Regions from separate parts of the Hydrogenophaga electricum genome, predicted to be linked through region 3. Evidence: predicted binding sites of a transcription regulator. Region 3 holds the regulator's gene; each other region holds the start of a gene.
What was found. The regulator LexA, encoded in region 3, represses DNA repair genes until DNA is damaged. The targets are predictions, from matches to a motif close to ACTGTATNNNNATACAGT.
Positions count from the first base shown of each region.

Region 1 (3,273 bases), on a different contig from region 3:
GCCGGCCGTTGGCAACTTCCGCCAGGGCATGCTGGTGCAATTGCCCCTGCATCTGGACGAGCTGCCCGGTCGCCCCAAAGCGAGCGACCTGCACGATGCCCTGGTGGCGCATTACGCCCCCAGCCGCGCCGAAGGCGGCTGGGTGAGCGTGGAACCCGCCACCGACAGCGGCAAGCTGGACGCCACGGCGCTCAACGACACCAACCAGCTGGAGTTGCGCGTCTTCGCCAACGAAATCCACCGCCACGCGGTGCTGATCGCCCGCCTGGACAACCTGGGCAAGGGCGCCAGCGGTGCGGCGGTGCAGAACCTGCAGCTCATGCTCGGGCTTTAACCCGGCACCAGTCGCCGCTCGCCTTCAGAGAGCAGGGCCCTGCCGGCCAATGCCGGCGGTGCCAGCCTCGGATCGGGCTCATCGCCCGACCCGCCCGCCGATCAGTCCTCGTCGCCGCCCGTCACGACGCGGCGGATCGCTTCGGTGCCAAAACCGCGCGAGGCCAGGAAGCGCATCTGCCGGGCACGCCCCGCGGTGTCGGCCGCCGCTTCGCCGAACTTCTTGCGCCAGACTTCGCGGGCACGCGCCACCTCGGTGGCGCGCAGCGCCTCCACCGCCTCGGCCACCGCTTCGGCACCGATGCCTTTGGCCTGCAATTCCTGCTTGACACGGCCAGCCCCCAGACGCGCAGCACGGCGGTGCAGCACCGAGTCGACCACGCGCTGCTCGTTGATGAAGCCTTTGGCCTCCAACTCGTCCAGCGCCCGCTGCAGTTCGCCTTCCTCGACTTCGTGGGCCGCCAGCTTTTTCTCCAGCTCGGCGCGCGAATGTTCGCGGCCGGCCAGCAGCCGCAGTGCGCGGCCCTTGAGCGAAAGCGTCTCGAAACCCACGGGTGGCCTTATTCGGCCGCCTCGGTGTCAGCAGCCGCCTTGCCCTTGCGGCCCTTGGCTGGCGCCGCCTCTTCGGGCGCCCCATCGACCGGCAGCAGCGGCACACCCAGCGCTTCACGCACCTTGTTCTCGATTTCCACGCGCAGGTCCGGGTTCTCTTTGAGGAACTCGCGCGCGTTGTCGCGACCCTGGCCGATCTTCTCGCCACCGTAGGCGTACCAGGCGCCGGATTTTTCGATCGCCTTGTGCACCACCCCGAGGTCCAGGATCTCGCCCTCGCGGCTGATGCCTTCCCCGAACAGGATGTCGAATTCGGCCGTCTTGAACGGGGGCGCGACCTTGTTCTTGACCACCTTGACCTTGGTTTCGTTACCGATGGCCTCTTCGCCCTTCTTGATCGTGCCGGTGCGGCGGATGTCCAGGCGCACCGAGGCGTAGAACTTGAGCGCGTTGCCCCCGGTGGTGGTTTCGGGGCTGCCGAACATCACGCCGATCTTCATGCGGATCTGGTTGATGAAGATCACCGTGCAGTTGGTCTTCTTGATGGTAGCGGTGAGCTTGCGCAGCGCCTGGCTCATCAGGCGCGCCTGCAGGCCGGGCAGTTGATCGCCCATTTCGCCTTCGATTTCCGCCTTGGGCGTGAGCGCGGCCACCGAGTCGACGACAACCAGATCGACCGCGCCGGAGCGCACCAGCGAATCGACGATTTCCAGCGCCTGCTCGCCGGTGTCGGGCTGGCTGATGAGCAGCTCCGGCAGCTCGACCCCCAGCTTCTGGGCGTACTGCACGTCCAGCGCGTGTTCCGCGTCGACGAAGGCGCAGGTGCCACCGAGCTTCTGCATTTCGGCGATGACCTGCAGCGTCAGCGTGGTCTTGCCCGACGATTCCGGGCCGTAGATCTCGATCACGCGGCCGCGCGGTAGGCCGCCAACGCCGAGCGCGATGTCCAGGCCCAGCGAGCCGGTGGAGACGACCTGGATGTCCTCGATCTGTTCGCCTTCGCCGAGCTTCATGATCGTGCCCTTGCCGAACTGCTTTTCGATCTGGGCCAGCGCGGCCTGCAAGGCCTTGGCCTTTTCGCTGTTGAGGGCGTTGTTCTTCACGGCTGCGTCCATGGGAATGCTCCTGTGCGGGGATTGAAATGGGGAGGCACCGTGGCTTGTTTTTTCATACAGGCTGGATGCTTGAACAGGAGTTTATCGAGGAATACCTGTTTGATTTCAGGATTTTTGGTCAGTTTGACTTATCATTTGAACCGTGAGCATTGAGCAGCCCAGCCCGACCGAACTCGACGACCGCTGGCGCGCCAGCCACCTGGGCCGGCTGCTGGGCGAAGCGTTGCGGCGCTTCGACGAACGCGTGCTGAACCTGATGGCGCACAACCCGCATGTGCCGCTGGCACTGTCGAACCTGGCGGCGCGGCAGCAGGTGGGCGCCGCGCACATCCACATCACCCGCCACCTGGCCTTGCAGGGCTCGCGCCTGACCGAACTTGCGGCCAGTGCCGGCATGAGCAAACAGGCCATGGGCACCCTGGTGGACCAGTGCGAAGCCTGGGGCCTGGTGCGGCGCGAGCCCGACCCGCTGGACGCCCGCGCCCGCCGCATCGTCTTCACCGCCACGGGCCTGCTGTGGCTGGCGGCCTTCCGACAGGCGGTGGCCCAGGCGGAAGCCGAATTCCGCGCCCTCGTCGGCCCCGAGGTGGCCACGGTCGTGACCCTCGGCCTGGAGGCCTACCGGACCTGATCGGTCCGCCAATACCCCAGTTTTTTGATCGGCATTTGCCCACAGCGTCACAGGGCAGGACTACGATTGATTCCGTAATGAATCAACGTTTCATTAGTAAACCAATCGCACCGCCATGAACGCTTCCTCCACCGCCTCCGCTTCCCGTGTGCCCGCGATCGAGTTCATCGGCGTGGACAAGCGTTTCCCTGGCCGCAACGGCGCGCCCGACGTGCTCGCCGCCCGCGACGTCAACCTGTCGATCGCACAGGGCGAGGTGGTCTCCATCATCGGGCCTTCCGGCTGTGGCAAGAGCACGCTGCTGAACATGGGCGCCGGCCTGTCCAGACCGTCGGCGGGCACGGTGAAGGTGGGTGGCGAGGTGGTGGCCGGGCCGAACATGCACGTGGCCTTCATGCTGCAGAAGGACCTGCTGATGCCCTGGCGCACCATCGCGCAGAACGTGGAATTCGGCCTGGAGCTGCGCGGTGTGAAGGCTGCCGAGCGGCGCGTCATCTCGACCCGTCTGCTGGCCCAGTGCCACCTCAAAGGCTTCGAGGGCCATTACCCCAACCAGCTCTCGGGCGGCATGCGCCAGCGCGCCGCCATGGCCCGCACGCTGGCGGTCGACCCGCTGGTGCTGCTGATGGACGAACCCTTCTC
Region 1 covers NZ_BSPB01000027.1:15,616-18,888, forward strand. Annotated here, with positions in the region: gene argC (N-acetyl-gamma-glutamyl-phosphate reductase) at 1-334, shown strand, start outside; gene recX (recombination regulator RecX) at 436-885, opposite strand; gene recA (recombinase RecA) at 894-2,000, opposite strand; gene QQK43_RS15055 (MarR family winged helix-turn-helix transcriptional regulator) at 2,143-2,631, shown strand; gene QQK43_RS15060 (ABC transporter ATP-binding protein) at 2,747-3,273, shown strand, end outside.
Region 1: recA (recombinase RecA) is a predicted target of LexA. The motif match lies at 2,044-2,061, and genes of this name have one in related genera.

Region 2 (3,273 bases), on a different contig from region 3:
AAGCGGCTGATCTGGCACTTCTCGCGCGGCACCCCGTCCTTGGCGCACTTGTCGAGGATGGCGTTGAGCTCGCCCTCGTCCAGCGCGTACTGCTTGCTGGCGGGCTTCTTGCCGCGCGCCGGCACATCCACCCGGAACAGCGGCGGCCGCGCCACGTACACGTGCCCGGTCTCGATCAGCTTGGGAAAATGGCGGAAGAACAGCGTCAGCAGCAGCACCTGGATGTGCGAGCCGTCGACGTCGGCGTCGCTCAGGATGCAGACCTTGCCGTAGCGCAGGCCGCTCAGGTCCGGTGAATCGGCCGGCCCGTGCGGGTCGACGCCGATGGCGACCGAGATGTCGTGGATTTCGGTGTTGGCGAACAGGCGGTCGCGCTCGACCTCCCAGGTGTTGAGCACCTTGCCGCGCAGCGGCAGCACCGCCTGGCATTCCTTGTCGCGGCCCATCTTGGCGCTGCCGCCGGCCGAGTCGCCCTCCACCAGGAACAGCTCGTTGTGGGCGATGTCGCGGCTCTCGCAATCGGTCAGCTTGCCCGGCAGCACGGCCACGCCCGAACCCTTGCGCTTCTCGACCTTCTGCCCGGCGCGCTGGCGCGTCTGCGCCGCCTTGATGGCCAGCTCGGCCAGCTTCTTGCCGTATTCGACGTGCTGGTTCAACCAGAGCTCCAGCGCCGGCTTGACGAAATTGGACACCAGGCGCACCGCGTCGCGGGAGTTGAGTTTTTCCTTGACCTGGCCCTGGAACTGCGGGTCCAGCACCTTGGCGCTGAGCACGTACGAAGCCCGCGCGAACACGTCCTCGGGCAGGAGCTTCACGCCCTTGGGCAGCAGCGCGTGCAGCTCGATGAAGCTCTTGACCGCCTGGAACAGGCCGTCACGCAGACCGCTGTCGTGGGTGCCGCCCGCGCTGGTGGGAATGAGGTTGACGTAACTCTCGCGCACCGGCGCACCGTCTTCGGTGAACGCCACACACCAGCCCGCGCCCTCGCCTTCGGCGAACGTGTCGTCCTTGCTGTCGGCGTAACCTTCGCCGTCGAACACCGGGATCACCGGATCGGTGGTCAGCGTCTGCTGCAGGTAGTCGCGCAGCCCGCCCTTGTACTGCCAGCTCTGGGTGTCGCGGGTCTTTTCGTTGACCAGCGTCACCTGCACACCCGGCATCAGCACGGCCTTGCTGCGCAGCAGGTGGGTCAGCTCGCCCAGCGGCAGCGTGGCCGCGTCGAAGTATTTGGCGTCGGGCCAGGCGCGCACCGTGGTGCCCTGCCGGCGATCGCCCTCGCCCTTGGGCACCACCACCAGCGGCTCGATCACGTCGCCACCGGCAAAGGCCAGGCGCGCCACCTGGCCTTCGCGGAAACTGGCGACTTCCAGCCGGCTCGACAGGGCGTTGGTCACGCTCACACCCACGCCGTGCAGCCCCCCTGAAAAGCTGTAGGCGCCGCCCTTGCCCTTGTCGAACTTGCCGCCCGCGTGCAGCCGGGTGTAGACCAGTTCGATCACCGGGGCCTTTTCTTCCGGATGCAGACCGAACGGAATGCCGCGCCCGTCGTCTTCCACGCTGACCGAGCCGTCGCCATGCAGCGTGACCTTGATCTTCTTGCCGAACCCGGCCAGCGCCTCGTCGGCGGCGTTGTCCAGCACTTCCTGAATGATGTGCAGCGGGTTGTCGGTACGGGTGTACATGCCCGGCCGCTGCTTGACCGGCTCCAACCCTTTGAGAACGCGGATGGAGCCTTCGGAATAGTCGCTTGATTGGGTTGCCATGGCGGCGGATTGTAAGGTGCCCCGCACAAAACACTGTATGAAAGCACAGATCAAAAATGCACACGAAAGGCGAACTCCTGCGTTGATGCCGGCGGATCATCAATCGCCCGCAGTGATTTCATGACCCTGAGACGCGCAGGTGCATGCCGATTCCGGACGGATTGGCTACATTTGCCGGCTATGTCCGCCACTTCCGCTTCCTCCGCCGCGCCTCAGCGGCTGTCTGCCATGCAGGTGCTCGCCTGCGGCGCCGCCATCGTCACCCTGTCGATGGGCATCCGCCACGGCTTCGGCCTGTGGCTGCAACCGATCACCCAAGCCCAGGGCTGGACCCGGGAAACCTTTGCCTTCGCACTGGCGATCCAGAACCTGTCCTGGGGCCTCTTCGGCATCTTCGCCGGCATGGCGGCCGACCGCTTCGGGGCGTTCCGCGTGCTGCTGGTGGGCGCGGTCCTGTACGCCTTCGGCCTCATGGGCATGGCCCTGTCGTCCACGCCGCTGCTGTTCTCGCTGACCGCCGGGGTGCTGATCGGCGCGGCCCAGGCCGGCACCACCTATGCGGTCATCTATGGCGTGATCGGGCGCCAGATCCCGGCCGAACGCCGCTCCTGGGCCATGGGCGTGGCCGCGGCGGCCGGCTCTTTCGGCCAGTTCCTCATGGTGCCGGTCGAAGGCTGGCTGATCAGCGGTTTCGGCTGGCAGCAGGCGCTGCTCGTCCTCGCGGCGGCGGCCCTGCTGATCATGCCGCTGTCGCTGTACCTGCGTGAACCCGGCTTCGGCACGGGCGCGGCGCAGCACCGCGAGCAGACCATCGTGCAGGCCCTGCGCGAGGCCTTCGGCTACCGCAGTTTCCAGCTGCTGATGGCGGGCTACTTCGTCTGCGGCTTCCAGGTGGTGTTCATCGGCGTGCACATGCCCAGCTACCTCAAGGACCACGGCCTGTCGCCCCAGGTGGCCAGCTACGCGCTGGCGCTGATCGGTCTGTTCAACGTCTTCGGCACCTATGCCGCCGGCGTGCTCGGCCAGCGCCTGGCCAAACGCCACATCCTGGCATTCATCTACCTGGCGCGTGCCGTGGTCATCCTGGTGTTCCTTTGGGCGCCACTGACACCGATGAGCGTGTATGTGTTCTCGGCCGTCATGGGTGTGCTGTGGCTGTCCACCGTGCCGCCGACCAACGCCGTGGTGGCGCAGATCTTCGGCGTGGCGCACCTGTCCATGCTCGGCGGGTTCGTGTTTTTCAGCCACCAGATCGGCAGCTTCATGGGCGTGTGGCTCGGCGGCCTGCTCTACGACCGCACGGGCAGCTACGACGTCGTCTGGTACATCGCCATCGCGCTGGGGGTGTTTGCCGCGCTGATCAACCTGCCGGTGCGCGAGTCGGCCATCCGGCGCGGCCCTCAGCGGGTCGCGGCTTCCGCATGAAGCCGCGCGCCACCCAGGTGCTGGTATGGCTGGCCGTGGCCGCAGCGCTGGCCGCCACGCTGGCGCTGTACCGCCAGCCGGACTT
Region 2 covers NZ_BSPB01000001.1:235,914-239,186, reverse strand. Annotated here, with positions in the region: gene QQK43_RS01095 (DNA topoisomerase IV subunit B) at 1-1,763, opposite strand, end outside; gene QQK43_RS01090 (MFS transporter) at 1,944-3,188, shown strand; gene QQK43_RS01085 (hypothetical protein) at 3,185-3,273, shown strand, end outside.
Region 2: QQK43_RS01095 (DNA topoisomerase IV subunit B) is a predicted target of LexA. The motif match lies at 1,796-1,813, and genes of this name have one in related genera.

Region 3 (3,273 bases):
CGCTGGCAAAGGCACACAAGCCGCTTTCATTTGCCAGAAGTACGGTATCCCGCAAATCTCCACCGGCGACATGCTGCGCGCCGCGGTCAAGGCCGGCACGCCCCTGGGTCTGCAGGCCAAGGCGGTCATGGAATCCGGTGGCCTCGTCAGCGACGACCTGATCATCAACCTGGTCAAGGAACGCATCGCCCAGCCCGACTGTGCCGGCGGTTTCCTGTTCGACGGTTTCCCCCGCACCATCCCCCAGGCCGATGCGATGAAGGCTGCAGGTGTCAAGCTCGATTACGTGCTCGAGATCGATGTGCCTTTCGATGCCATCATCGAGCGCATGAGCGGCCGGCGTTCCCATCCGGCCAGCGGCCGCACTTACCACGTCAAGTTCAACCCGCCCAAGGTGGACGGTGTGGACGACGTGACCGGCGAACCGCTGATCCAGCGCGATGACGACAAGGAAGAAACGGTCCAGAAGCGTCTGGAGGTCTACAGCGCCCAGACCCGCCCGCTGGTGGACTATTACCGCAACTGGGCACAGGCCGATGCGGCCGCGGCACCGAAGTACCGCGCCATCAGCGGTATGGGCACCGTGGAAGAGATCACCTCGCGCGCCCTGGCGGCACTGGCCCAGTAAGCCTTCTTCCCGCTCCCGCCAAGCCCGGCCTTTGCCGGGCTTTTTTTGTGGCCGCCTGTCGTCAGCGTCCGCTGCGTTCTGCAAGGAGGTCCAAGGCCAGCGCCAGACGGGCTTTGGGCGCATTGAGCGGGGCCGCGACCGGAAATGGGTTGCGATCATCCGGCATGGCCCGCCCCTGTGCGCACCGGCTCGCACGCACCACCCGCACGCCTGCGTGCTGCGCTTCCAGCAAGGCCGCCACCAGGTTGTCGTGCAGGGTCCCGTTGCCGGTGCCGGCGACCAGCAGACCCTCGGGCGCCAGCGTCAACAAGGCCCGCACCAGGTCGCCATCGGCATCGGCATGGCTGGTGAGCAGCGGCACCTTCGGCAACGCCGGTGCCGCGAGAAAAGCAGCCAGCAAGCGGGTGTCCGGTGCTTCGGGCAAGGCGAGCGGCTGAAACCAGCGGACCTGTCCCGCCTCCACGCAGCCGGCCGGTCCGGCATCGCCCGAAGAGAAGGCGTCCAGCCGGTAACTGTGCACCTTGGCCACATGCTCGGCGCGGTGAATCTGCCCGGCACAGACGGCCAGCACACCACGCGCCTGCGCATCTGCTGCCACGACCACGGCATCAAGCAAATTCTGGGGGCCGTCGGGCACCAGCGCCGTCGCCGGGCGCATGGCACAGGTCAGCACGACCGGTTTGGCTGGCTGCAGCACCCGTTGAAGCAGGTAGGCGGTTTCCTCCAGGGTGTCCGTGCCATGGGTGATGACGATGCCCGCTATGGACGGCTGCGCCATGTGCAACTCGACCGCCCGCACCAACCGCTGCCAGACCGGCAGCCCCATGTCCTTGCTGTCAACCTGGGCCACCTGTTCCAGGGCCAGCGGCCACTGTGCCAGCGCCGGCACGCCGGCGACCAGATCGCGCACCGCCACCTGTCCGGCCACGTAGGCCACGGGGTCATCGGCACCGACCGAACGCCCGGCAATGGTGCCCCCGGTGCCCAGAATCACCACCTTGCAGTCGGGCGGGACGGTCAGCAGGTCGTCTGTGTGATGGGGCACTTGCGAAACTCCTTGAACTGGGTAAAAATACAGTTACTGGATAAGAAAACAGTCACTTTGATCGGCGGTCTTCCGGCATCAGCCCGATGTCTCGCCGGTTTTCCGAAAGGTACGTCATGTTGGACCCCTTGCTCTCCTCGCCCAAGCTCACGGCCCGCCAGCAGCAGATTCTGGAGCTGATCCAGAAAGCCATTGCCAGCACCGGTGCCCCGCCGACGCGCGCAGAAATCGCGGCCGAGCTCGGCTTCAAATCGGCCAATGCGGCCGAAGAGCACTTGCAGGCCCTGGCCCGCAAAGGGGTGATCGAGCTGGTCAGCGGCACCTCCCGGGGCATCCGTCTTCGCGGGCGTGATCTGCGTTCCATCAACGAAGCCCGCGAACACCAGCTCACCCTCCCGGGCCTGGCCCAGCTGGCGCTGCCGCTGATCGGCCGGGTGGCAGCCGGCTCGCCGATTCTCGCCCAGGAGCACGTCGATCAGACCTACCACGTCGAGCGCAGCCTGTTCCAGCGCCAGCCCGACTATCTGCTGCGTGTGCGGGGCATGTCCATGCGCGACGTCGGCATCATGGATGGGGACCTGCTGGCCGTGCAGTCCACACGCGATGCGCGCAACGGCCAGATCGTCGTGGCCCGGCTGGGTGACGACGTGACGGTCAAGCGTTTCATGCGGCGCGACGACCGCATCGAACTGCACGCCGAAAATCCCGACTTCCGCACCATCGTGGTGGAGCCAGGTGAACCTTTCGAAATCGAAGGTTTGGCTGTGGGCCTGATCCGCAACAGTTTCCTGATCTGACCCTACCGGTCTTCATCGCCGGTGCAGGTGGCGGGCGGTTGCGCGGGGAGTTGACAACTCCTCGGGCACATCCCTGCGCGGGCGAACTTTTTTCAATCCTGCCTGTGTTCAACCCCTTGCCTGGAGTTTCACATGGGAATCCCTTTTGCTCGCAATACCTGGCGTGCCCCTTTGCGCCTGATCGATAGCTGGCTCGCGCTGGAGCCTGCGCCCATCGTCAGGCGCGAGCGCTCGGCCCGGATCGTGCAGCTTTTTTCACGTGCCGGCTGGCTGCATGCCAAGCCGTCCACACCTGCGGCGCCCTCCCCCCAACTCTCGAAGCAGCAGGCACTTTCCCGTTCCAACGTGCATCGCCTGGATAAGGCTCGTCGCCAGCCCTTGCTGGTGCGTCAACACGGCCAGGAAGGCCGCCTGGTGATCTCTGGCCGCATGCACGATGTCTGCACCGAACTGGACCGTCTGGTGGCACTGGAGTCGCAGCAACACGCAGTGAAAGCGGCCTGATCAGGCCAGGGCCTGGCTGCGTCAGGGGCGGGCCCACATATACAGCTTGTAGCAAGGACCGGGAAGGGCTTGCGGGCACAATAGCGTCCCATGAATATTGTGATCCTGGACGACTACCAAGACGTTGTCCGCAAGCTGCGCTGCGCCGAAAAGCTCGAACCTTATCCTGCCAAGGTCTTCACCAACACCGTCAAGGGCGTGGGACAGCTTTCCGTCCGCCTGCGTGATGCCGATGTGCTGGTGCTGATCCGCGAGCGCAGCCAGATCAGCCGGCAGCTCGTGGAGAAGCTGCCCCGGCT
Region 3 covers NZ_BSPB01000002.1:211,308-214,580, forward strand. Annotated here, with positions in the region: gene adk (adenylate kinase) at 1-628, shown strand, start outside; gene QQK43_RS02295 (asparaginase) at 690-1,673, opposite strand; gene lexA (transcriptional repressor LexA) at 1,802-2,470, shown strand; gene QQK43_RS02305 (hypothetical protein) at 2,603-2,974, shown strand; gene QQK43_RS02310 (D-2-hydroxyacid dehydrogenase family protein) at 3,065-3,273, shown strand, end outside.